4 regions of the Fodinicola feengrottensis genome follow, and region 4 is predicted to be linked to each of the others. Evidence: riboswitches for the same ligand, from Rfam matches in the RefSeq annotation. Region 4 holds a riboswitch; each other region holds the start of a gene.

Region 1 (5,656 bases), on a different contig from region 4:
TGTCGATGAAACCTGGCATTCAAACAAGCTGACACTTGTTTTCATACCAAAAAAATCCTTGTCAGCCGCCATATTGGCGACTCACTCGGGATTGTTCATTGGCACTGACAATCCAACACGCTGTTGAGTTCTCAAAGAACAACCGCTTCCGGTTCCAGGCCTTTGGGCCGTTCTTCCGGCTGCTTCTCAACCTTACCTCAGCGATTTTCTCCGCTTCAGTGGGGGGCTGGCCCCGTTCCAGTGGCTCCGAGTCCGTCTTTTGCTTTCCCCATAGGGAAAACTCCGACTTTCCGGTGTCTCCGGCCTTACCGCTTCAGGACCTTATCGCAGCGATTTTCGGCGCTGTGAGCGGGGTTCTGAGTTCCAGTGGCCCGACCGGCTGGCTCGCTTCCATCGAGTGGAAGCCCGCCGCACTGTTCGGTGCGCCTCTGGCCTTACACCCCCAGTACTCTACCGCAGCGATTTTCGGCGCTGCCGTGGGGGGTCCTGGGCTCCAGCGATCCGACCTGTCGGCTGGCTTTCTCTTTCGAGTGGGCCGTTCGATTTTCGTTCGGTGCCTCGCTGGCAGAGAGAAAGTTACGGCTCGATGGACAGCAGAGTCAAATCCGCTCCGAGTGTCCCCGGTCACAGTGCTTCTGGCGGCAGTTCCTGCCGCTGGGCGGTCGGACCCAGGTCGCCGGGGCGCCCCCGAGAACGGGGCACCCCACCGCCCTGCGTCGTGCCGGCCTGCCGGCGCCCGCGTGGTCAGGTAGCCGCCAGACGTTTCGCGCATCTCACTGAACGAACTGCTCGGACAGTCAGACCCGAGTCGCCGTTGCACCCCACCGCCCTGCGTCGTGCCGGCCTGCCGGCGCCGGCGTGAGCAGGTAGCCGCCGGACGTTTGCGCACCTCACTGGTCGAACTGTTGGGACGGTCGGGTAGCCACTGACAGCCTGTGGTTGCTTAGGCGGTGGACGTTTGGGCAGGTCGGGAGCGTTTGACTGCTGGTCGGTACGGGGACACGGCCGGGTCGCCGTCGATCCAGAAGCGCCAGGGTGTGCCCGCGCCCTCCCCGGCCACGCCCGTGCGAGGGCCGCTGAGCACCCGCTTCGGTGGCACGGACTTGCCGGCCAGCAGGCGTACCGACGACTGGGGATCCAACAGATCGACGCCGTCCGCGTCCCTGGTCAGGTCCAGGCACTTGGCCAACCGAGCTGGCCCGCGAGCCAGCTCGCGGTCCGTCGCGCCCAGCCGGCGGTCCCTGGCGATCTCGACGCCATCCACGACCTCGCCGCCACGGAACAAAACAGCCGATCCGACGCCAGCTGGGCGGCATGCCACATTCGCGCAAAAATGCATGCCATACGTGAAATAGACGTACAACGTGCCGGGTTTGCCGAACACCGAGGAGTTCCGCGCGGTCTGGCCGCGGTGCGCATGCGAGCCCGGATCCTCACCGATCCCCGCGTACGCCTCGACCTCAACCAACCGAAGCGTCACCCCGTTGGCGCTGAAGAAACACCCCAGCAACGCCTTCGCCGCCGTCACCGGATCCCCCGCCAGCACCCGCGCCAAATCCTTCGCCACGCCACTCCCTCTAGTCAGCAACTACCGCACCAGCACCGTCACCGAATGATGCCGCCCAAAATGTGCCGCCCCCGAACTCGAGCCTCCACCCTCCCACCGACATTCCCGTCCCACCGGGTTGGAGGGGCTAGCGGGAGGGGGAGGATGCGTGCGCCCAGAAACGTTTGGGGATGCGGCCGGCCCGGTACGCGTGGCGGCCGGCTTCGGTGGCCAGGCGCATCGCGACGGCCATTCGTTCGGGGTCGTCTGCCCTGGTCACGGCCGTGGCCATGAGCACGGCCGAGCAGCCGAGTTCCATCGCGAGAGCGGCGTCGGAAGCGGTGCCGACACCGGCGTCGAGGATCACCGGGACGCCGGCGCGGGCCACGATGAGCTCGATGTTGTGTGGGTTCCGGATGCCTAGTCCGGTACCGATCGGCGAGCCCAGCGGCATCACCACCGCGCAACCGGCTTGTTCGAGCCGCAACGCGAGGACCGGGTCGTCGTTCGCGTACGGCAGGACCGTGAAACCGTCCTCGACCAGCTGTTCCGCCGCGTCCAACAACTCCAGCGGATCCGGCAACAGCGTCTGGTCGTCCGCGACGACTTCCAGCTTCACCCACGAAGTGCCCAGCGCCTCGCGTGCGAGCCGAGCGGTCAGCACGGCCTCCGCTGCCGTCCGACAGCCCGCGGTGTTGGGCAGCGGCTCAATGCCCAACCGGGCGAGCAACTCCCACACCCCGGTCTGGCCGACGGCGTCCGCGCGGCGCATCGCCACCGTCGTCAACTCCGTCCCAGAGGCTACGAGCGCGCGCTCCAGCGACTCCAGACTCGATGCGCCGCCCGTACCCATCACCAGCCGCGACGAGAACTCCCGAGCAGCGATCACCAGCGGATCGTCCATCGCTCACCCTCCCTGTGTGGCGGTCAGGATCTCGACGCGGCTGCCATCGAGTACGGGCGTGCTGCCCCATTCCGAGCGCGGCACCACCGCGTCGTCCAACGCCACCGCGATGCCGCCGGTCACGATGCCCAACAGCTCCACCACCGAAGCCACCGTGGCCCCCTCGGCGAGCTCTCGGAATGACCCGTTGACCTGCGCTTTCATTGACTCCCCTTCACAGACGACAGATGCCGGTCCGGCCGTAAGGAATCCGGTGGATCAGCGCCAGCCAGCGTCGCGACCACCAGGTCCGCGGTGACTGGCGCGAGCAGGATTCCGTTGCGGTGATGGCCGGTCGCGACCACCAATCCCGGCTCCAGCCAGCCGACCAGCGGCCGGTTGTCCGGCGACCCGGGTCGCAACCCTGCGATGCATTCGACCAGCTCGTACTCCCCAATCGCCGGCATCACCCGCTCGGCGTCGGCCAACAGATCGCGCACGCCGCCGACGGTCACCGTCGTGTCGAAACCCGCCTCGTACTGAGTGGCCCCCAGCACCAGTCCGCCGTCGTCCCGCGGTACGAGATAGACGTGCCGCCCACCGACCAGCGCTCGCACCGTCCGACGCGGCGGCCCGACCGCGCCGACCCGAGCCCTCAATCGCAGGATTTCGCCTTTGACCGGCCGAATCACCTTGCTGAGCCGGCGACAGATCTGCCCGCTCCAAGCGCCGGCGGCGAGGACCACCACGTCAGCCTCGACCGTTCGACCGCTGGCCAACAAAACCCGGCCGGCGCGTACGTCCGCAGCCGCCTCGGCGACGTGCGGAACGCCAGAAATGGCTCTGCGTAAGGCATCCAGCAGTTGTCGATTGTCGACGGAGTAGTCGTCCGGCATCGCCAGACCGCCACGGACCGGGCCACCGATCGCCGGCTCCCGCACTCGTACGTCCCGCGCCCGCAGCACCTCGACACGGCGGCCCAGACTGTCCAAATAGGACGCGAGCCGATCCAGCTCGGCCCGATCGGAACCGTCGGCGGCGACCACGATCGTGCCGTCTTTTCGCAGCCCAGCCGACACGCCCGCAGCGGCTGCGAGCTCAGCCGCGTACGACGGCCAGAGCCGCACCGACTCGACGCCCAGCGCGAGCAGGCTCTCCTCGCCGGGCCAGGCCTCGGTGATCGGCGCGAGCATCCCGCCGGCGACGTATGAGGCTCCCGACGCGGGCGCCGGATCGACCAACGTCACCGACCAGCCGGCGGCCACCGCGCGCCAGCAAATGGACAGGCCGATGACACCACCGCCCACCACGACCACAGTTCTCGGCATTCCACGCTCCCTGCGCCGGCATGACCCGGATCAGGTTCGACGGTCGAAGCGGGTGATCGCTTCCTCTCAGCCCGGATAACCCCGGACTCCCGTGCGGACCAGCTCTCACTCTAACCCGAGAGATCGCTACGGTGAGGGCATGCCGAACCGCGATCCCCGGCGGCGCCTTGCCGACGCCCGGCTCTATTTGTGTACGGACGCGCGCCGCGAGCGCGGCGATCTCGCCGCGTTCGTGGACGCCGCGCTCGCTGGTGGCGTCGATGTCGTACAGCTCAGAGACAAGAGCCCGCTCGAAGCGCGAGAGGAACTGGCGGCGCTGGAGGTCCTGGCGGCGGCGTGTGAGCGCCACAACGCGCTGCTCGCGGTCAACGACCGGGCCGACGTCGCGCTCGCGGCCAGTGCCGATGTCCTGCATCTCGGACAGGACGACCTGCCGGTTTCCTGGGCCCGCCGCATCGTCGGCGACGATGTGGTGATCGGCCGGTCGACACACGATCCAGCACAGGCGGCAGCCGGTGCGACCGAGCCCGGCGTCGACTATTTCTGCACCGGACCGTGCTGGACCACACCGACCAAGCCGGGGCGGCCAGCGGCCGGGCTCGATCTCGTACGGGAGACGGCCGCCAGCGGCACCGCGAGGCCGTGGTTCGCGATCGGTGGCATCGACGCGGACCGGCTGGACGAGGTGATCGCCGCCGGCGCGCGCCGGGTGGTGGTCGTACGAGCGATTACCGACGCCGACGATCCACGTGCGGCCGCCGAGCGGTTCGCCATCCGACTGCGTAAGGAGGGCTGACAACCACGTGGACACCGCGACCCTGCGGCGGCTCGGAATCGAGGGCCTGACCGATCTGCTCGCACTGCGCCCGGACGTGACCGCCGAGCCGGCGCCGCGATCGCTGCAGGAACTCAGCGCCCGGCTGGACAATCCCCGCTCGGTCGTTCGTGCCCTGCACCAGGTCGACCTGCCCACCCTGCAGGTGTGTGAGGCGTTGGCCGCGCTTGGCGACCAGCCGTCGGTGAAGGACTTGGCGCACCTGATGGGTGTCCGCAGCCGGGACGAGGACCTGCAGCGCTGCTTGGCCGTCCTCCGCTCGTACGCACTGGTCACCGAAGACACCGGTGGCAACCAGCCCCGGCTGGTCGCCGACCACGGCGCGACGGTGGGGACCTTGCGGCTGGTAGCAGCGGCGCGGATGGCGTGGGATCCCCCGCTCGGTCTCGGCCCGCCGCTGGCCGACCTGCTGCCGGACCGGACCGTCGACGCCCTCGGCAAGATGTTGCTCGCCCTCAATATCCCCCGGCCGCGGCTGAAGGCCGAGATAGTCGACGCGCTGCTGGCCGCGCTCGGCGATCCGGAGCGGGTGCGATCGATCGTCGGGCACGGCGACGACGAGATCCAGGCCATCCTGGCCGAAACCGCCGAGACCGGTCAGGCCATCAGCAAGTTCGACTATCCAGCCGTACGAGCGAAAAACAACGTGTCGCCACTGGACTGGGCGGTGGCCCGCGGCCTGCTTTTCGTGAGCATGTGGGACAACACTGAGCTGGTGATGCCCTCGGAGGTCATGCTCGCGTTGCGGGACGGCGGTTTCACCGCGCCTTTCGAGCCGCGCCGGCCAGAGGTCGAGCACTGGCCGGTCGAGCCTGCCCTGGTCGCCCAGGACTCGCTCGCGGCGGCCGGCCGATTCCTGCGGTTGGTCACCGAAATCCTCGACCAGGCCGGTCGCAAGCCGATCCCGTCGCTGAAGAGCGGGAGGCTGAACGTACAAGAACGACGCCGGGTCGCGAAGACTGTCGAAGCCACCGCCGCGGAGGTCAACGCCGTCGTACGACTGGCCCTGAGCGCTGAGTTGCTGGCCGTGACCGACAAGGCGCTGTCGCCCACCGAGGCGTACG
Region 2 (5,656 bases), on a different contig from region 4:
TCGTACTCAGCCGAGCGGACGAACGCTTCCACCATAGCCGCCCGCTCGTACGCACTGGCCGACGCGGCCGCCCGGTCGGCGATGTCCTTGGCCCGCGCCACCGACTGGCTGAAACCGTCATCCGCGTACGTCTGGATCCACTCGCCATACGGGTTCGGCGCGCCGCTCTGCTCGGCGTGGATGGCCCGCCCGACGTACTCATAGATCCAGAAGCACGGCAACACCGTCGCCATCATCAGCCCGAAGCCACCGCGTTGCGCGGCCGCCAGCAGATGGTTGTTGTACGCCGTCGCGCTCGGCGAGGTCGGGACGTTGTCGACCCCCTCGTAGCGCGCGAGATACCGCTCGTGCAGGCCGCGCTCGACGGTGATGACGTTCGCCGAACTGCCGGCGAGGAAGGCCGCGTCGTCCGGGTCAGGAGCGATCGCCGCCGCATGGGCCAGCGCGCGGGAGAAGTCGGCGAGATAGCGGGCGTCCTGAATGAGATAGAAGCGAAAGATATCGGCGGAAAGGGTGCCCGCGGACAACTCGCGGTTGAACGGATGATCCAGCGTCGCCTTCAGCAGCGGCTGGATCTTTTCCCACACCTGAGGGCAGAAATCGGTCACTACTGGTCCTTCCACATCGCGTGGAAATGGTGCGGCGGCCCGTGCCCGGTGCCGATGTCCAGCCGGTCGGCCGCCGCCAGCGCCCCGGTCAGATAGTTTTTCGCGTCCCTGACAGTGCAAACCCAGTCAGGACGCGTTGGCCGCAGGGTGGCCAACGCGGCCGAAAGAGTGCACCCGGTGCCATGCGTGTTCCGAGTTCTCACCCGTGGCGCGAAAAACTCGATCGGCTCGTCGTCCAGCAGGATGTCAATGCTCTCGTCCCCCGCCAAATGTCCACCCTTGAGCAGCACGGCCGGACCGTACGCCCGCAGCCGCCCAGCCTGGAAATGCATCTCCAGCAAGTCGACGGCCTCCTTCTCGGCCAACAGATCCGCTGCCTCCGGCAGGTTCGGCGTGATCAGGTCCGCCAGCGGGAACAACTCCTCGCGCAGCGCCGTCACCGCGTCGGCCGGCAACAGCCGGTGCCCGCTCTTGGCCACCATAACCGGGTCAACGACCACGTATTTCGGCCGGTGTTTGGCAATCGCGGCGGCGACCGTACGGATTACGTCGGCGTCACCCAGCATGCCGGTTTTCACGGCATCTACCCGTACGTCATCAAAAACGGCATCCAGCTGCTCGCCGATGAAAGCCGCCGGAATGGGGTGAATTCCCCTGACGCCCTGGGTGTTCTGCGCGACCACGGCGGTCACCACGCCCATGCCGTAACCGCCCAGCGCGGAAAACGTCTTCAGATCGGCTTGGATGCCGGCGCCACCACTGGGATCGGTGCCGGCGATCGTCAACACATGCGGAATCACTCGCGACGGTCCCTTCGCTAGTCTTAACTAGATCAGGTTCGACGGGTGTGATCTCAGCCTCGCGGCACCCCGCCGTCACTCCGTCCCCACGCTATCTCACGCAGTGGATCGGTGGCGAGTGGTGCGCACGTCAGCCGACCGTCACGGTCACGTCCGGGTCGGTGACGATCGCGGACGCGTTGACCGTTGCCGCTCGTACGACCCTCAGTTGGTCCGAGGTCGAGGCCTGCAGGTTGCGAAGGCGGACTCCGGTGCCACCGCCGACGTAGACGTGCGGGGTGCCGGCTGCTGTCGCACCCGTCTGGTTACCGTCGCCGTCGCTGAACATCGCGCCGTCGATCACGATATTCGAGCCGCCGGTGATGGTGACGATTCCCTTGTCGTACGCCGGAGTGCTGTGGCCGGTCGAGCCAGCCGCCGACATGCCGTTGAAGAACCACGGGTCGCGGATCCGTACGAAGGTGCCGCCGGTGATCAGCAGCTGCGATCCGAGCGTTGGATTTCCTTGCTGCGCCTCGAAACGTGCCGCTTGTACGACAATTCCGCGACCGCCGTCAATGCGCATCGGCGTAGTGTTCGCCTTGCCGGTGATGAACATCGGTCCGAAGGTCGTCTTACCGAGCCAGGGCGCCCACACGTGATAGCGGTTGCCGGTGCCGGTGTTCGGGGAATCGATCAGCAACCCGTTGGTGAAGTAGTTGCTGTCCGATCCCCACAGCTTGAACTCGGTGTCGTAGCAGTTGTTCACGTCCCAGAAACCGTCGAAAGTGACGGCATCGTGAGCACCCCAGATGACATGTCTGAAGAGATTGAATCCCACATCACGAATGGTGGACGCCCACAGCACCGGCCCATTGTTGTCGTGGTCGACGAAAAAAGTCGTGTTCGAGTCACCTTCAAAACAGAGCCCGCCGATATAAATGCCCCTGACCTTGGGCGCCGGCACATCCAGCCAGCCGGTGCCGGGTGTACTGATCTTCACCTTGTTCGTGAAGCTGAACTCGGTGCCCACCCCGGCCGGCCCACTGATGCTGAAACCGTCGAAAAGCAGCCTGGTTTTGCCGAAAGTAGTCTGCCGGGTGCCGAGCTGAATGGTCGGCTTGTACGTCTGCGTGGCCACATAACTCAACGCCGAGTCCAGTTTCGCGTCGTCGGTGGCACCCGGAAAGCTGTCCAGCGCGACCGAATACAAGCTCGGGTCAGCGGCCGCCGCCGGCGCTGGCACGGCGGTGGCTCCCAGCACCGCGCCACCGGCCGCCGCGGCGGCCGTGATCAACCGCCTCCTGGTCACCGGGTTTTCCGTTGACGTAAAGGAATCCTGAGACATCGGCGGGCTCCAGGGCTGGTTGTTTCACGCTACAGCGGGCAGCCAACCACGATCTGGCCGCTGAGCCAAGGCGATCTGGGCGCGAAAACCAAACGGTCTTGCGGGACTGTCACCATCCGGCCGTACGAACACAGCAAAACGCCCCTTTCCCGAAGTGCGAGAAAGGGGCGTTCTTCGAACTGTCAGCTGCCGACCGGCACCGGTGGCGGACCGGCGGGTCGAGAGGCGGCCCGACGAGCCCGCCGAGGACGGGTCCCCTGCGGCGCCGCCGCGACCGGCTCAGCGGCCTCCACAACAACAGCTTCGACGGCCGGAACCTCCGGAGCTGGCTGGGCGGACACCGGCTCAGCGTCCCGCACGGCTTCGGCAACCGCACCAGCCTCAGCTGTGGTGGCCAAAACAGTGTCGTCGTCCTCGGTGGACAGCTCGTCCGCCGTCACCACGCCGTTCGACGACTCGTCGTGAGCCGCCGGCGAACCGGACCGGCCGCGGTTGCGCTTGCGCCGCCCACCGCCGGTCGACTCCTCCGGCTGCTGCCGTTGCTGTTGCTGCTGCTGACCGCCACCTTGGTGGTGCTCGATCGGCTCAGTGTGGATGATCAACCCGCGACCGTGGCAGTGCTCGCAGGTCTCGCTGAAGGCCTCCAACAGACCCTGGCCGACCCGCTTGCGGGTCATCTGGACCAGACCCAGCGACGTGACCTCAGCGACCTGGTGTTTCGTACGATCCCGGCCCAGGCACTCGGTCAGCCGGCGAAGGACCAGCTCACGGTTGCTTTCCAGGACCATGTCGATGAAGTCGACGACGATCATGCCGCCGATGTCCCGCAGCCGCAGCTGCCGGACGATCTCCTCGGCCGCCTCCAGGTTGTTCCTGGTGACGGTCTCCTCAAGGTTGCCGCCCTGGCCGGTAAACCGGCCGGTGTTCACGTCGACGACCGTCATCGCCTCAGTGCGGTCGATGACCAGCGAACCGCCGGACGGCAACCAGACCTTGCGGTCCAGCGCCTTGGCCAGCTGCTCGTCCACCCGATATTCGGTGAACACGTCTTTTTCGCCGGTGTGGTGGGAAAGTCGCTCGACCAGATCCGGCGAGACGTGCCCGACGTACTCACGCACGGTCTCCCAAGCGTCATCGTTGCCGCCGTCACCGGAGACCACCAGCGACGCGAAGTCCTCGTTGAAGATGTCGCGAATGACGCGGATCACCAGGTCAGGCTCGCCGTAAAGCAGCGTCGGCGCGTTGGAGCCGGCGGCCTGCTGGGCCTTGACGATCGCCTGCCACTGGGCTTCCAGCCGGGCCACGTCGCCGCGCAGCTCCTCCTCGCTGGCACCCTCGGCGGCCGTACGCACGATGACGCCGGCGTTTTCCGGGACAACCTTCTTCAGGACCGTCTTCAGCCGCTTGCGCTCGTTGTCCGGCAGCTTACGACTGATCCCGGTCATCTCATTTTCCGGCACGTACACCAGGAAACGACCGGGCAGGCTCACCTGCGAGGTCAGCCGGGCGCCCTTGTGACCGACCGGGTCCTTGGTGACCTGGACGAGCACCGCGTCGCCGGACTTGAGGGCCTGCTCGATCTTGCGCGGCTTGCCGTCCATGCCGGCCAGGTCCCAGTTGACCTCGCCGGCGTAGAGCACCGCGTTGCGTCCCTTACCGATGTCGACGAACGCCGCCTCCATGCTCGGCAGCACGTTCTGCACGCGGCCGAGATAGACATTGCCCGCGTACGACGTGGAGGACGCCTTGGTCACGTAGTGCTCGACCAGCACGCCGTCCTCAAGAACCGCGATCTGGGTGCGCTCGCCACGCTGGCGTACGACCATGGTTCGCGCGACGGCTTCCCGGCGCGCCAGGAACTCGGCCTCGGTGAGCACCGGCGGGCGGCGGCGGCCCTGGTCCCGGCCATCCCGGCGGCGCTGGCGCTTGGCCTCCAGCCGGGTCGAGCCGCGGACACCGCGGACACCGTCGTCCTCGACGTGCTTCTCCGGTTCCGCCTTGGACTCCGTACGAGGTGCTCTGACGTGCACCTCAGTCGGCACCGACTCATCGTCGGCCTGGTCGTCGGCACCCTCGGCGCCGCCCCGGCGCCGGCGGCGACGACGCCGACGGGTGGCATCGCCAGCACCTTCGGCGGCGCCGTCCTCAACTGCACTGTCTTCGGCTTCTTCTGTCTCTTCCGCCTCGTCGCTGACCTGCGTTTTCGCCGTGTCTTCAGCGGCGGGCTCAGCATCGGCGGCGGTGTCGTCGGTGCCGTCGGCACCACCCCGGCCGCGGCCACGGCCACGACGGCCCCGGCGGCGGCGCCGGCTCTCGGCCGACCCGTCGCCATCGTCTTCGGCGGACTCCGCGGCAGCCTCGTCCTCGACCGCCTCGGCGGTCTCTTCTTCGACCTCTTCGTCGGCTGGCGCCTCGACCACAGCCGGCTCCATCGGGAGCGGCTCGGGCAGCAGGGTCGGCGCCACGAACAGCGCCATCGGCGGCGCGAGCGCGGCCTTGCGCGGCGGCCGGCTCCGGCTGCTGCGTGGCGCTGGCTCGACAACCGGCTCACCGAAGATGGTCGGCAGCTCCGGCACCAGCGTCAGCTCGGGTGGCTGGCTGGCCACCTCCGCAGGCGGCTCGACGACCGGCTCGACCGGTAGCTCAACGGGTGGGGCGGCGGCCCGGGTCGCGGCCCGGCGAGTCCGCTTGCGCGGTGCCGGCGGCGCCTCCACCACGGCCTCAGCGACCACTGGATCAGCGACCGCGGCAACCGCCTCGACGGTGTCGACCGGCTCGACCGCCGGGGCGGCGGCCTTCTTGGTCGTACGCCGGCGCGTGGTCTTCTTGACCGGCGCCTCGGCGGCTGGGTCGGCCGGTGTGATGGCTGGCACGTCCGGATCGACGGCAGCCTTCGGAGCCGCCTTGGCCCGGGCGGTCTT
Region 3 (5,656 bases), on a different contig from region 4:
GGGCGAGACGCCAGCACCGACTTCCGGTGTGCTGGCGCTGGAAATCCTGGCCGCGGCGACCGCGGTGGCCGGCATTGTTCTGCTCGCCCGGAACCGGGTCGCCATCGAACCGGTGTCCGCTCACTACGAACAGGAGACACTTGTGACCGCCGTCCCGCCGCGCCGCATTCTCATCGGCGCCGACACCTTCCCGCCGGACATCAATGGCGCGGCGAATTTCGGTGCCCGGCTGGCGATGGGGCTGGCCGCTCGTGGTCACGACGTGCACGTAATCTGCCCGCAGACAATTCAGCCGGACGTGCCGCTGCCGGCCTTACCGGGCGTCACCGTACACCGTTTTCCGGCTTATCTCACGCCTATCCACCCGACTCTGAGCACTTGCCTGCCGTGGCAAATCGCCGGCCCAGTGGATGCGCTGATCGACGAGCTGCGGCCGGATGTCATTCACGTTCAGGCGCATTTCGTGATGGGGCGGGTGTTGGCGAAAGTGGCCCGGCGTCGGCAGGTGCCGCTGGTGGCGACCAACCATTTCGTGCCGGACAACGCTTTCGGCTACACCCGGATGCCGAAATGGACCAGGTCATCGCTCAGCAAGCTGGCTTGGAGCGACCTGAATCGCTTCCTACGCAAGGCAAACGCGGTGACCACGCCGACTCCGCGGGCGGCTCAGCTGCTGACCGACCACCACCTGGGTCAGCCGGTCGTCCCGATTTCGTGCGGGATCGATCTCGACCATTTCAAGCCGTCCGGCGGCACCTCCGTCGAGCCAACCATCCTTTTCGTTGGCCGGCTGGACGAAGAGAAGCGGGTGCCCGATCTCTTGCGGGCATTGGCCCGGATGGAGCGTCCGGACGTACGACTGGAGGTAGTGGGAGACGGCGGCTGCCGCTCAGAATGGGAAGCGCTAAGTGACCGGCTCGGCCTCGCCAGCCGAGTGACTTTCCACGGCTTTGTCAGCGATGACGAGCTGACCGCCGCGTACGCTCGATGCGATGTTTTCTGCATGCCCAGCACCGCCGAGTTGCAGAGTCTGGTCACGATGGAAGCAATGGCCGCCGGTAAACCAGTCGTGGCGGCGAACGCGATGGCGTTGCCGCATCTGGTACGTCCCGGGAAAACAGGTTGGCTTTTCGAGCCGGGAGACGTCGACGAACTGGCCGCGAGGGTGCGCGAGTTGATTGACGATCCGGCCACCGCGACCCGGATGGGAGCCGCCGGCCGCCGGTTGGTCGCGCAACATGGCATCGACGAGACAGTGGCTCGGTACGAGCAGGTCTACGAGTCGGTTCAGCCAACGCGGTCCCGCGTCGAGCGGGAAACCCGTCGGCTCGTACGAGCGGCATAACGGTTTCCGGGCGGCCCTTGATTATTGCCGGGTCGCCCGGTTAACCTCGGCCCCGACAACAAAACTGAAGAGCATCGCGGGAGCTCGCGCCGAAGCGGGCTGAGAGGGCGGCTGGAGTCGACAGACCCCGGTGCCGCCGACCGCCCGAACCTGACCGGGTAATGCCGGCGTAGGAAGGATGTGGCGATGACCTCTCTCGACGCACGGGTCAGCCCTGCCGTGACCACCGGGCCGATCATCGGCTCGCATAAGGTCTACTTGGGAGATCTCCAGGTTCCGGTCCGCAGAATCGAGCTCACCGACGGCGATCATCTGGATGTCTACGACACTTCCGGGCCGTACACAGATGATTCGGCGACCATCGATGTCCACAGTGGACTGCGGGAAAAGCGGGCCGACTGGATCGCGAACCGCCGGCCGGTGGGTGGTGCGCTCACTCAGTTGGCTTACGCCAGAGCCGGTGTTCTCACCGAGGAAATGCGTTTCTGCGCGCTGCGCGAAGGCGTCGAACCCGAGCTGGTACGTGAAGAAGTCGCGGCCGGGCGGGCGGTCATTCCGGTCAACCGCCGGCATCCGGAGTCCGAGCCGGCGATCATCGGCAAGAAGTTCCTGGTCAAAATCAACGCGAACATCGGCAACTCGGCGGTGACTTCCTCGATCGCCGAGGAGGTCGACAAGCTGGTGTGGGCGATCCGCTGGGGTGCCGACACGGTGATGGACCTCTCGACCGGAAAGCGCATTCACGAAACCCGGGAATGGTTGCTGCGCAACTCGCCGGTGCCGATCGGAACCGTGCCGATCTACCAGGCGCTGGAAAAAGTCGACGGCGATCCGACCGAGCTGTCCTGGGAGATCTACCGCGACACCGTTCTGGAGCAGTGCGAGCAGGGCGTCGACTACATGACCGTGCACGCTGGCGTGCTGCTCAGATATGTTCCGCTGACGGCAAAACGGGTCACCGGGATCGTGTCCCGCGGCGGTTCGATCATGGCCGCCTGGTGCCTCGCCCATCACCGGGAAAGCTTCCTCTACAGGCATTTCGACGAGCTCTGTGACATTTTCCGGTCGTACGACGTGACTTTCTCGCTCGGCGACGGCCTGCGCCCGGGTTCGATCGCGGATGCCAATGACGCGGCCCAGTTCGCCGAGTTGCGGACCTTGGGCGAGCTCACCGCGATCGCCCGGGCAAAAGACGTGCAGGTGATGATCGAAGGCCCTGGACACGTGCCCATGCACAAGATCGTGGAAAACGTACGATTGGAGGAGGAACTCTGCGGCGAGGCGCCGTTCTACACCCTTGGACCGTTGGCGACCGACATCGCGCCGGCGTACGACCACATCACCTCCGCGATTGGTGCGGCTATGATCGCCCAGGCCGGCACCGCGATGTTGTGTTACGTGACGCCGAAAGAACACCTTGGACTGCCGGACCGCGATGACGTGAAGACCGGCGTGATCACGTACAAGATCGCCGCCCATGCAGCTGACCTCGCCAAGCAACACCCGCACGCGCAGCAGCGGGACGACGCGCTTTCCAAGGCCCGCTTCGAATTCCGCTGGATCGACCAGTTCAACCTGGCGCTGGACCCGGATACCGCGCGGTCCTTCCACGACCAGACGCTGCCCGCCGAGCCGGCCAAGACGGCGCATTTCTGTTCCATGTGCGGGCCAAAATTCTGCGCCATGAAAATCACCCAGGACGTACGCCGTTATGCCGACGAACACGGTCTGACGGACGAAGCCGCGATCGCCGCTGGAATGACCGAGAAATCCGTCGAATTCGCCGCCCGGGGCAACCGCGTCTACCTTCCGACCATCCAGCCGTAGCGGTCAGGAGAGCAGCCCCTGGAGTGATACGTCCGGGTTGTTGATCGCCTGGGCGAGTGCGTCGCAGGCGGTGCGGAGCCGGACCTCGCAGCGGTCGCGCAGGTCCGGGTCGGCCATTTCGGCGCGTACGCCGACAATGCTGATCGCGCCGTGACAAGCCTCGTCGGGGGTGACGATCGGGCAGGCCATCGCGGCGAGCAGCGGGTCGACGGTGTCGTCGAAATGCGTGACCTGTGCTCGTACGCTGCTCAACAGCTCAGCGAGCGCCGCCGCGGCTTCCGGCGACTCGGCGGATTTCAGCTCGGTCAGATAGCGACGGCGTTCGGGCTCGACCAGCTGGGAAAGCAGAACAATCCCGGCGACCGTGGAATGTGCCGGCCATCGCTCGCCTTCCCGATCGACCAGCCGGGCATATCGTACGGACCGGATCTCCGCAACGATCCGGGTGTCGAAGTTCTCCAGCACCTGCAGGTTGGCCATCAGCCCGAGCCGATCGGCCAGCCAGCGCAGCGCGACCCGGGACATCGCCGCCAGCGAAGTGGCGTGCAGCGGCGACCGGGCCAGCTTGAGCAGCGCCGGCCCGAGCAGGTAGCGATCCGAGCCGTCCCGGGCCACCCACCCCGCCTCAACCAGCTCCGCGACCGTCCGCAGCGCGGTCGGCGGCAGCATCCCGGTGCGTTGGGCCAGGTCAGCGAGTCGGAGCGGCTCGGTGCTGTCGGCCACCACGAGGCACACCGCCAGCGCCTTGGAAATCGGGCTGCGGGTCCGCTGCTTCGCCGGCTCGGTGCTCATTGTGGGGATTGTATGGGGAGGGTTCAGTGCTGAGCGGCTCCTACGGCGGCCACGAAGCGGCCGAGCAGGGAGGGCACGTCGAGGGGGTCGGTGTAGGCCTCGATGACTCGCAAGCCGTTGCCCGCGGCTAGTGCGGTACGGAGCTCTCCGACTGTACGCGCGGGCCTGACCTGCACGTTTGGGCCGCACAAGGCGCGTACGAGTGCGGTGTGGTCCCAGTGCGCGATGTCGTTATAGACCGCGGCCGGCCCGTTGATGGCGCGTTCGATGGTGTAGCCGGCGTTGTTGACCAGCACGACAGTGATGTTCGCGTGCTGTCGGGCCATGGTGCTGAGCTCCTGCGCGGTCAGCTGCAGCGAACCGTCGCCGATCAGCAGCAGCACCCGCCGGTCCGGCGCGGCCACCGCGGCGCCGAGCGCGGCGGGCAGCGAATAGCCGATCGATCCCCACAACGTGCCGGCCAAGTAGCTGACCCCGCTGGGCAGCCGGTGGTCCAGCATCCCGAACGACGGCGTGCCCTGATCGACCACGACGACGTCTCCGGGCTGAATCGCCGCGGCTACCTCTGTCCACAGTGGATCCTGGGTGAGTTTGTCAGTGTCCGCCGCGCGTTCGCGGGTGGTGACGGTCGTTGAGTGCGTACGAGTGCCGAAAAGCTGGGCCAGCGCACGCAAAGCGTCGGCGGCGGCCACCGGACCAAAAGGCTTGCCCGCCACAGTGGCGTTTTCCGGCCGTACGACGATCATCGCCGACTCCGGCAGGACGGCCGAGAACCCGGCCGTCTCGGTGTCCGAGAAAACCACTCCGAGGGCCAGCAGACAGTCCGATTCCTCGACCGCCTCCCGGATGCCGGGACCGCTCGCGGGCCCGAGGTAGGTGCCGATCCAGTCGACCGCCTGCTCGTCGAGTTGCCCCTTGCCGATGGCGGTCACCGCGACCGGCAGCCCAAGCCGTTGGACCTCGTCCGTGAGCCCCAACCGGGCCAGCTCGTGACCGAGCAGGATCACCGGCCGGCGCGCTTTGGCCGCCAGTTTGCCAGCGGCGGTGGCGAAAGCGGCCAGCTCGCCGGGCGAGGAGGTGAGGCCGCGAATCTCGGCCAGCGCGGGCGCGGCGGACGGCAGGTCGAGCATCGGCACATCCGACGGGATGCCGATATAGACCGGCCGACGCTCGGTCATCGCGATGTCCAGCGCGCGCGTCAGCTCAACCACCGCGTTGTCCGGCGTGAGGACCGTCTGCGCGGCCGTGACCTCGCCGTACGCGCGAATCACCCGGCGCCAGTCGGCGTCGCCAAGGCCGTGGTGCACGACCCGGCCGGCGTCCAGGGTGCGCCGCGCGGGCAGGCTGCCGAGCACGACCAGCGGCACCCGTTCGGCGTACGCGCCGGCCACCGCGTTGATCGCGGACAGCTCTCCCACGCCGTACGTGAGAGAGAGCGCCCCGAGCCCGCTGATCCGCGCGTACCCATCCGCGGCGTAGCCGGCGTTCAGCTCATTGCAGTTGCCGACCCACGTGACCTCCGGATGCGCCAGAACCTGGTCGAGGAACGCCAGGCTGTAGTCCCCGGGCACCCCGAACAAATGCCGGACCCCGCGCCCGGCGAGCTCGGCCAACAGGTAATCGCCGATCTTCATCCGCCACCTCCACAACCGTCGTACGTATTACGTTAGCCGCAATACCGGTTGCGTTGAA
Region 4 (5,656 bases):
TGCAGCGCGAGGAAGAAAGCGACGGTGCCCCGCCGCGGACCAGGATCGACCTCGACAACAACGTTGCCAACCTCGTTCTTCGGCCAGACAAGAACCTTCCCTCAGCTGACTAACGGCTGCCAGCTGCCCACAGCAATGCTCACCGCGGTGGCGGCCACCGCGAGCGATACCGCTACCAGCAACAGAAGTACGTCCGTGCCGCCGACGGTTTGCTGGCGCGCGTATGTACGAGGCAGCCGCGAGTCGAAGCCGCGCGAGTCCATTGCCGCCGCGATTCTGCTGGCGCGCCGGATCGCGCCGACCAGCAGCGTGAAAACCCGGCCGAAGAGCAGTCTTACGGCAATTACCGGATTTCCGCCGGAAGACACGCCGCGAGCCCGCCGGGCCAGCCCGATTGTCTGCCATTCGGTTGCCAGCAACGGAAGCAGCCGGAGCGCGGCAAGTGACCCGTACGCGAACCGGGCCGGTGCGCGCAGTTGCTGGACGAGCGAGTCGGCCAGGTCGGTGGGGTCGGTGGTGGACAACATGAGCACGCCGGGAAGCGCGATCGCGAGCACCCGCATCGCGAGCGCGCCGCCGACTGCCCATCCGCCTGGGCTGCCGAAAAGCGCGTTCGCGAGGCCAACCGAGAGCGCCCCGAGCAGGACGCCCGCGGTGCGGCGGGCCAGTGCGGCCGGTCCGAGGCCAGTCAGCGGCAGCGCGACCAGGCAGCCGACGAGCAGCAGAGCCGGGGTGACCGGGTCGCGGGCGGCCAGCGCGGCGGCCGCGACGACCAGGCCGGCGGCCAGTTTGGCGACCGGGTTGCGGCGGTGCAGAAAAGCCGGTGCGGTACGGGCGAAAGTCGTCATTCGGCGGGCTCCAGGTGACCGGCGGACATCCAGAGCACCCGGTCGGCCAGCGCCTCGGTGAAGGCGGTGTCGTGGGTGACGACCGCGATGCCGACGCCCTCGGCGCGCAGGGCGTCCAGCATTTCGACCAACTCGGTCCAGGTGTTCCGGTCCTGGCCGAAGGTTGGCTCGTCCAGAATCAGCAAAGCCGGCGCGGCCACCAAAGCCGTCGCGACCGAGAGCCGGCGCTGTTCTCCGCCGGACAGGGTGAACGGGTTCGCAGCGGCCAATTTTTCCAACCGCAGCCTGGCCAACAGCTCATCGGCTCGACGAACATCCTTCGTACGCAACAACAACTCGTCGCAGACTCGGCCGGTGAGGAACTGGTGTTCGGGGTCCTGGAAAACCGCGCCGATCCGGCCGGCGAGGTCACTTGCCCGCCATTTCCACGGCGGTCTGCGGTCGGTGCCGGACAATTCAGGGGTGCCCTCGACATGGCCGCCGGACGGGCGTACGAGCCCGCCCAGCACTCGCGCGAGGGTCGTCTTGCCGGCGCCGTTCGGGCCGGTGATCGCGGTGACCTCGGCGGTCCGCAGGCTGACCGAGACGTCGTCCACAATGGACGGATCGACTCGTACGGAAGCGGCCGACAGCAACGAAACGCGATCGCTGGTGGGGGAGCGGCGCGCTCGTACGGGCGCACCGGGCACCCACACACCAGCAGCCGTCAGCGCGTCGCCCTGAGTCGACAGCACGTCGTCCGGACGACCGTCAGCCAGTACGCCCGAAGGGGACAGCACCACCACCCGGTCGACCAGCGCGAGCGACTCGGCGACGCGGTGCTCGATCAGGACGAGCGTGGCGCCGGTGTCGTCCAACACCGCGTCGATGGCCTTGCGTACCGAGGTGGCGCCTTCCGGGTCGACGTTCGCGGTCGGCTCGTCCAACAGCAGCAAACCCGGCCGCTGAGCCAAAACCCCGGCCAGTGCGAGCCGCTGCTGCTCACCGCCGGAAAGAGCGGCGGTCGGCCAGTCGCGCGGATAGCCGAAGCCGACCGTCGACAGCGCGGCGTCCACTCGCGGCCAGATCTCCCGCGCTGGTACGGCGAGGTTTTCCAGCCCAAAGGCCACATCGTCGCCGCAGCGGGCCATCACCAGCTGACTTTCTGGATCCTGCTGAAGATAGCCGACCGGCTCGGCCGCCGCTCGCGGGTGTTCTCCAGCGATCTGAAGGACACCGTCCTCGTCTCCGACCTCTGGATCCAGCAATCCGGCCAGCCCACGCAACAACGTGCTCTTGCCGGCACCGGAAGCGCCCAGCAGCAGCACTCGTTCGCCCGGCTGGATGCTGAGGTCGACACCCCGGACCGCCCACGCCTTGCGGCCCGGATGCCGCCATCCCCAGCCAGCCAGCCGAATGTCCTTGCCAGGCACCTAAACCCGGGTCTGTTTGCGGCCGCCGGCGAGCGCCGACAGCACGCCGGTCGCGCTCAGCCCACGGGCGATCAGCCACGAGACCAGCCCGGCCAACACCAACCCGCCGACCATGCAGGCCACCGTGTAGGTCGCCTTCCAGCCGAGGTCGAAGCCCGCGTACGACACGATCACGTCGACGATCGCGCAGCCCAGGCCACTCGCGGCGCCGGCCAGCAGCGCGGTCGGCAGCGAGTACGAGCGATAGCGGAAGGCGAAGAAGACGAGCTCGGCGCCGAGGCCCTGCGCGAGTCCGGACAGCAGGGTGGCGAAGCCGTACTGGCCGCCCATCACCATCTCGACGACCGCGCCCAGCAGCTCCGCGAACAGCGCGGCGCCCGGCCGGCGGACCAGCAGCGGGGCCAGCACGGCCGGGATGAACCACACCCCGGACAGCAGCCCGGTAAGGGGTGCGACGCCCTTGAGCGGCACGGACAGCAGGCTGTAGACGGGTCCCCAGCCGAAGAAAACGGCACCGAAGACGACGCCGACGATCGCGGTCACCACGATGTCGACGGTTCGCCATCGGCGGCTGGGTGGGAGGGTGGTGCTGGCCATGGGTGGGCCTCCTTCTGGCTCGAAGGAGGAGTGCTTCGACGCTCATCCGGCATCCACTACGGAACCGCGCATGCGGCATCGCAGCGGAAGCGGATGAATCGACTTCCTGCGCTGGCATTACCCAGATCAGGTCTGAGGGTCTGCGGTTGTCCCGCACTCTCAGCGCGTCCGGCGCTCCCCTGTCGTACTGACCCGGCGACCGTAACACGCCAGCATTGGTTCATCGAGGGAAAAGGGCCGGTAAAGCCTGTGGACAACCGCCAGGGCGAGAAAACCGGCCGGCTACGCTGGCGAGGTGCCGTCCCCTGAGGTTCGTACGCTCGAGCCGACTACCGACGAGCCCTCTCCGGAAAAGTCGCCACGGCCCTGGTCTTTGTACGCGCTGATCCTCGTTTGTGTGGGCATCGTCGCCTTCCGTGGTCTGGTGGTTGGCGCGTTCACCGCCCCGATCATGCAGACCTGGGCGACGGTCTTTGTCTCGATCGTGGTCCAGGCGACGCCGTTCCTGGTGCTGGGTGTGCTGATCAGCGCTGGCCTGGCGGTGCTGGTTCCACCGGACTTCTTCGCTCGCGTACTGCCGTCCCGGGCCGTGCTCGCGGTGCCGGTGGCGGGCGTGGCCGGGATGGTGCTGCCGGGCTGCGAGTGCGGCTCGGTGCCGATTGCCGGCGGCCTGATGCGCCGGGGGGTGGCACCGGCCGCGGCGCTCGCTTTCTTGCTGTCCGCCCCGGCGATCAACCCGATCGTGCTGGTCGCCACCGCGGTCGCCTTCCCGGGCCAGCCGATGATGGTGGTGGCCCGGTTCACCGCGTCGGTGCTGACCTCGGTGGCGATGGGCTGGCTGTGGCTGCGGATCGGCAGGCCGGAGTGGATCCGGCTGCCGCGCCGGGCTGCGCTGACCGGGATGCCGCGTTGGCAGGCGTTTCTGGAGACCGCCCGCGCCGACTTCCTGCCCGCTGGCGGCTTCCTGGTGGTGGGCGGGCTGACCGCGGCGACACTCAATGTGCTCGTACCGGCCTCGGTGCTCGCGACCATCGCGCACAACCCGGTGTTGGCCGTGGTCGGCCTCGCGGTGCTCGCGGTGGTGCTGTCCATCTGCTCGGAGGCGGACGCCTTTGTGGCCGCGTCGCTGACTCAGTTCTCGCTCACCGCGCGGCTGGTGTTCCTGGTGGTCGGGCCGATGATCGACCTGAAACTCTTCGCGATGCAGGCCGGCGCCTTCTCCCGCGCCTTCGCGGTGCGGTTCGCGCCGGCGACCTTCGTGGTGGCCATCATCATCGGTACGGGTGTGGGGTTGGTGCTGCTGTGATCTCCGAAGCCCGCAGTGTCCTGCTGCTGCTGTTTGGCGGGGCCTTGCTGCGGATCAGCCTCAGCGATGTCTACCTGCGATATGTGAAGGCAGGCGTACGCCCGCTGCTGATCGCGGCCGGCGCGATCCTGGTGGTGATCGCGCTGGTCACGCTCTTCCGTGAGTTGTTCCAGCCGCGTACGCACGACCACGACCACGATGAGGGTGACGCGCACGGCCACAAGCACGGGGGAGGGGTCGTCGCGTGGCTGCTGGTGTTGCCGGTGCTCGCGATCTTCCTGATCGGGCCGCCCGCCCTCGGCTCGTACGCGGCCGGCCGGACCGGCACCGCGGTGGCCGCGAAGTCCCAGTATCCGCCGTTGCCGGCCGGCAATCCGGTGCCGGTGACGCTGCTGGACTATGCGTCCCGGGCGATCTGGGACCAGGGGCTGTCGCTGAACAGCCGCCATCTGCTGCTCACCGGCTTCGCGAGTCCGCGCCCCGGCGGCGGTTTCTACCTGACCCGGATGGTCATCACGTGCTGCGCGGCCGACGCGCTGCCGATCAAGATCGAGATGCGCGGGAACGTGCCCGACGGGCTGTCCGCGAACACCTGGCTGAACGTCGTCGGCACGTACGTCCCGGGCACTGACGTCGACCCGCTCAACCGGCAGCCGATCCCGTTCGTGTCGGTCGCTTCCGCTAAGCGGATCGCGGCGCCCGAAGAGGTCTACGAATAGCGTTCTACTTGCAGGAGCAGTCGGCGCAGAGGCCGAAGATGTCGAAGGTGTGGCTGAGGTCGGTGAAGCCGTTGTCCTCAGCGACCTTGTCCACCCAACGCTCGGCCGGCGGGCCGTCCACCTCGACGGCCTTGCCACAGCGCCGGCAGACCAGGTGATGGTGGTGGTGCTGGTTCTGCCCGCAGTGCCGGTAGAGGTGCTCGCCGCCGGGCGGCCGCATCACGTCGATGTCGCCGGCGTCGGCCATTGATTGCAGGGTGCGATAAACGGTGGTCAGGCCGACCGCCTCGCCGCGTTCGGACAGCAGCCGGTGCAGGTCCTGCGCGCTGCGGAACTCGTCGGTCTCGGACAGCAGGACGGCCACCGCCCGGCGCTGCCGGGTGGCCCGACCCGGTACGGCGTGGGCCGTGTTGCCCGTCATCAGCGAACCTCTCCAGCGTGTGAGACCGCGTCCGCCACGATCTGGGCGACGTGCTGGTCTGTCAGTGCGTACGCGATTTCCCGGCCGCGCCGCTCGGTGGTCACCAGCTTGGCGACCCGCAGCACCCGCAGGTGTTGCGACACCAGCGGCTGCGGTGCGCCGAGCGCGGCGACCAGCTCGTGAACGCACAGCGGACCGGCGGACAGCTCGGTGACGATCGCGATCCGGATCGGCGCGGCGAGTGACCGGAGCAGCTCGCCGGCCGCCGCGAAGTGGTGGTACGTCCCGGTTTCGCCGCTGCTCTTGGTGGGGGTGCTCTGAGCCTGGACCGACATGCGCCCCACCGTAACGCA

What was found. Region 4 has a riboswitch for thiamine pyrophosphate ahead of ABD301_RS41530 (ECF transporter S component). Riboswitches for the same ligand answer to the same signal wherever they lie in the genome.
Region 1: it holds a riboswitch for thiamine pyrophosphate, as region 4 does, so the genes downstream of both, thiO (glycine oxidase ThiO) here and ABD301_RS41530 (ECF transporter S component) in region 4, are expected to answer to the same signal.
Region 2: it holds a riboswitch for thiamine pyrophosphate, as region 4 does, so the genes downstream of both, thiD (bifunctional hydroxymethylpyrimidine kinase/phosphomethylpyrimidine kinase) here and ABD301_RS41530 (ECF transporter S component) in region 4, are expected to answer to the same signal.
Region 3: it holds a riboswitch for thiamine pyrophosphate, as region 4 does, so the genes downstream of both, thiC (phosphomethylpyrimidine synthase ThiC) here and ABD301_RS41530 (ECF transporter S component) in region 4, are expected to answer to the same signal.

Annotation. Positions count from the first base shown of each region.
Region 1 is NZ_BAAANY010000012.1:10-5,665, forward strand. Features, by position in the region: gene ABD301_RS18185 (DNA-3-methyladenine glycosylase) at 944-1,567, opposite strand; gene thiG (thiazole synthase) at 1,695-2,450, opposite strand; gene thiS (sulfur carrier protein ThiS) at 2,454-2,654, opposite strand; gene thiO (glycine oxidase ThiO) at 2,651-3,757, opposite strand; TPP riboswitch at 3,748-3,860, opposite strand; gene thiE (thiamine phosphate synthase) at 3,897-4,553, shown strand; gene ABD301_RS18210 (helicase-associated domain-containing protein) at 4,561-5,656, shown strand, end outside.
Region 2 is NZ_BAAANY010000023.1:6,824-12,479, forward strand. Features, by position in the region: gene ABD301_RS28175 (TenA family protein) at 1-608, opposite strand, end outside; gene thiD (bifunctional hydroxymethylpyrimidine kinase/phosphomethylpyrimidine kinase) at 608-1,408, opposite strand; TPP riboswitch at 1,401-1,490, opposite strand; gene ABD301_RS28185 (hypothetical protein) at 1,539-2,699, opposite strand; gene ABD301_RS28190 (Rne/Rng family ribonuclease) at 2,918-5,656, opposite strand, start outside.
Region 3 is NZ_BAAANY010000009.1:503,748-509,403, forward strand. Features, by position in the region: gene ABD301_RS14920 (glycosyltransferase) at 1-1,345, shown strand, start outside; TPP riboswitch at 1,412-1,539, shown strand; gene thiC (phosphomethylpyrimidine synthase ThiC) at 1,532-3,172, shown strand; gene ABD301_RS14930 (IclR family transcriptional regulator) at 3,176-3,964, opposite strand; gene ABD301_RS14935 (alpha-keto acid decarboxylase family protein) at 3,988-5,598, opposite strand.
Region 4 is NZ_BAAANY010000055.1:36,006-41,661, reverse strand. Features, by position in the region: gene ABD301_RS41545 (DUF6191 domain-containing protein) at 1-113, shown strand, start outside; gene ABD301_RS41540 (energy-coupling factor transporter transmembrane component T family protein) at 102-848, opposite strand; gene ABD301_RS41535 (ABC transporter ATP-binding protein) at 845-2,260, opposite strand; gene ABD301_RS41530 (ECF transporter S component) at 2,261-2,857, opposite strand; TPP riboswitch at 2,944-3,048, opposite strand; gene ABD301_RS41525 (permease) at 3,153-4,163, shown strand; gene ABD301_RS41520 (TIGR03943 family putative permease subunit) at 4,160-4,882, shown strand; gene ABD301_RS41515 (Fur family transcriptional regulator) at 4,887-5,303, opposite strand; gene ABD301_RS41510 (ArsR/SmtB family transcription factor) at 5,303-5,638, opposite strand.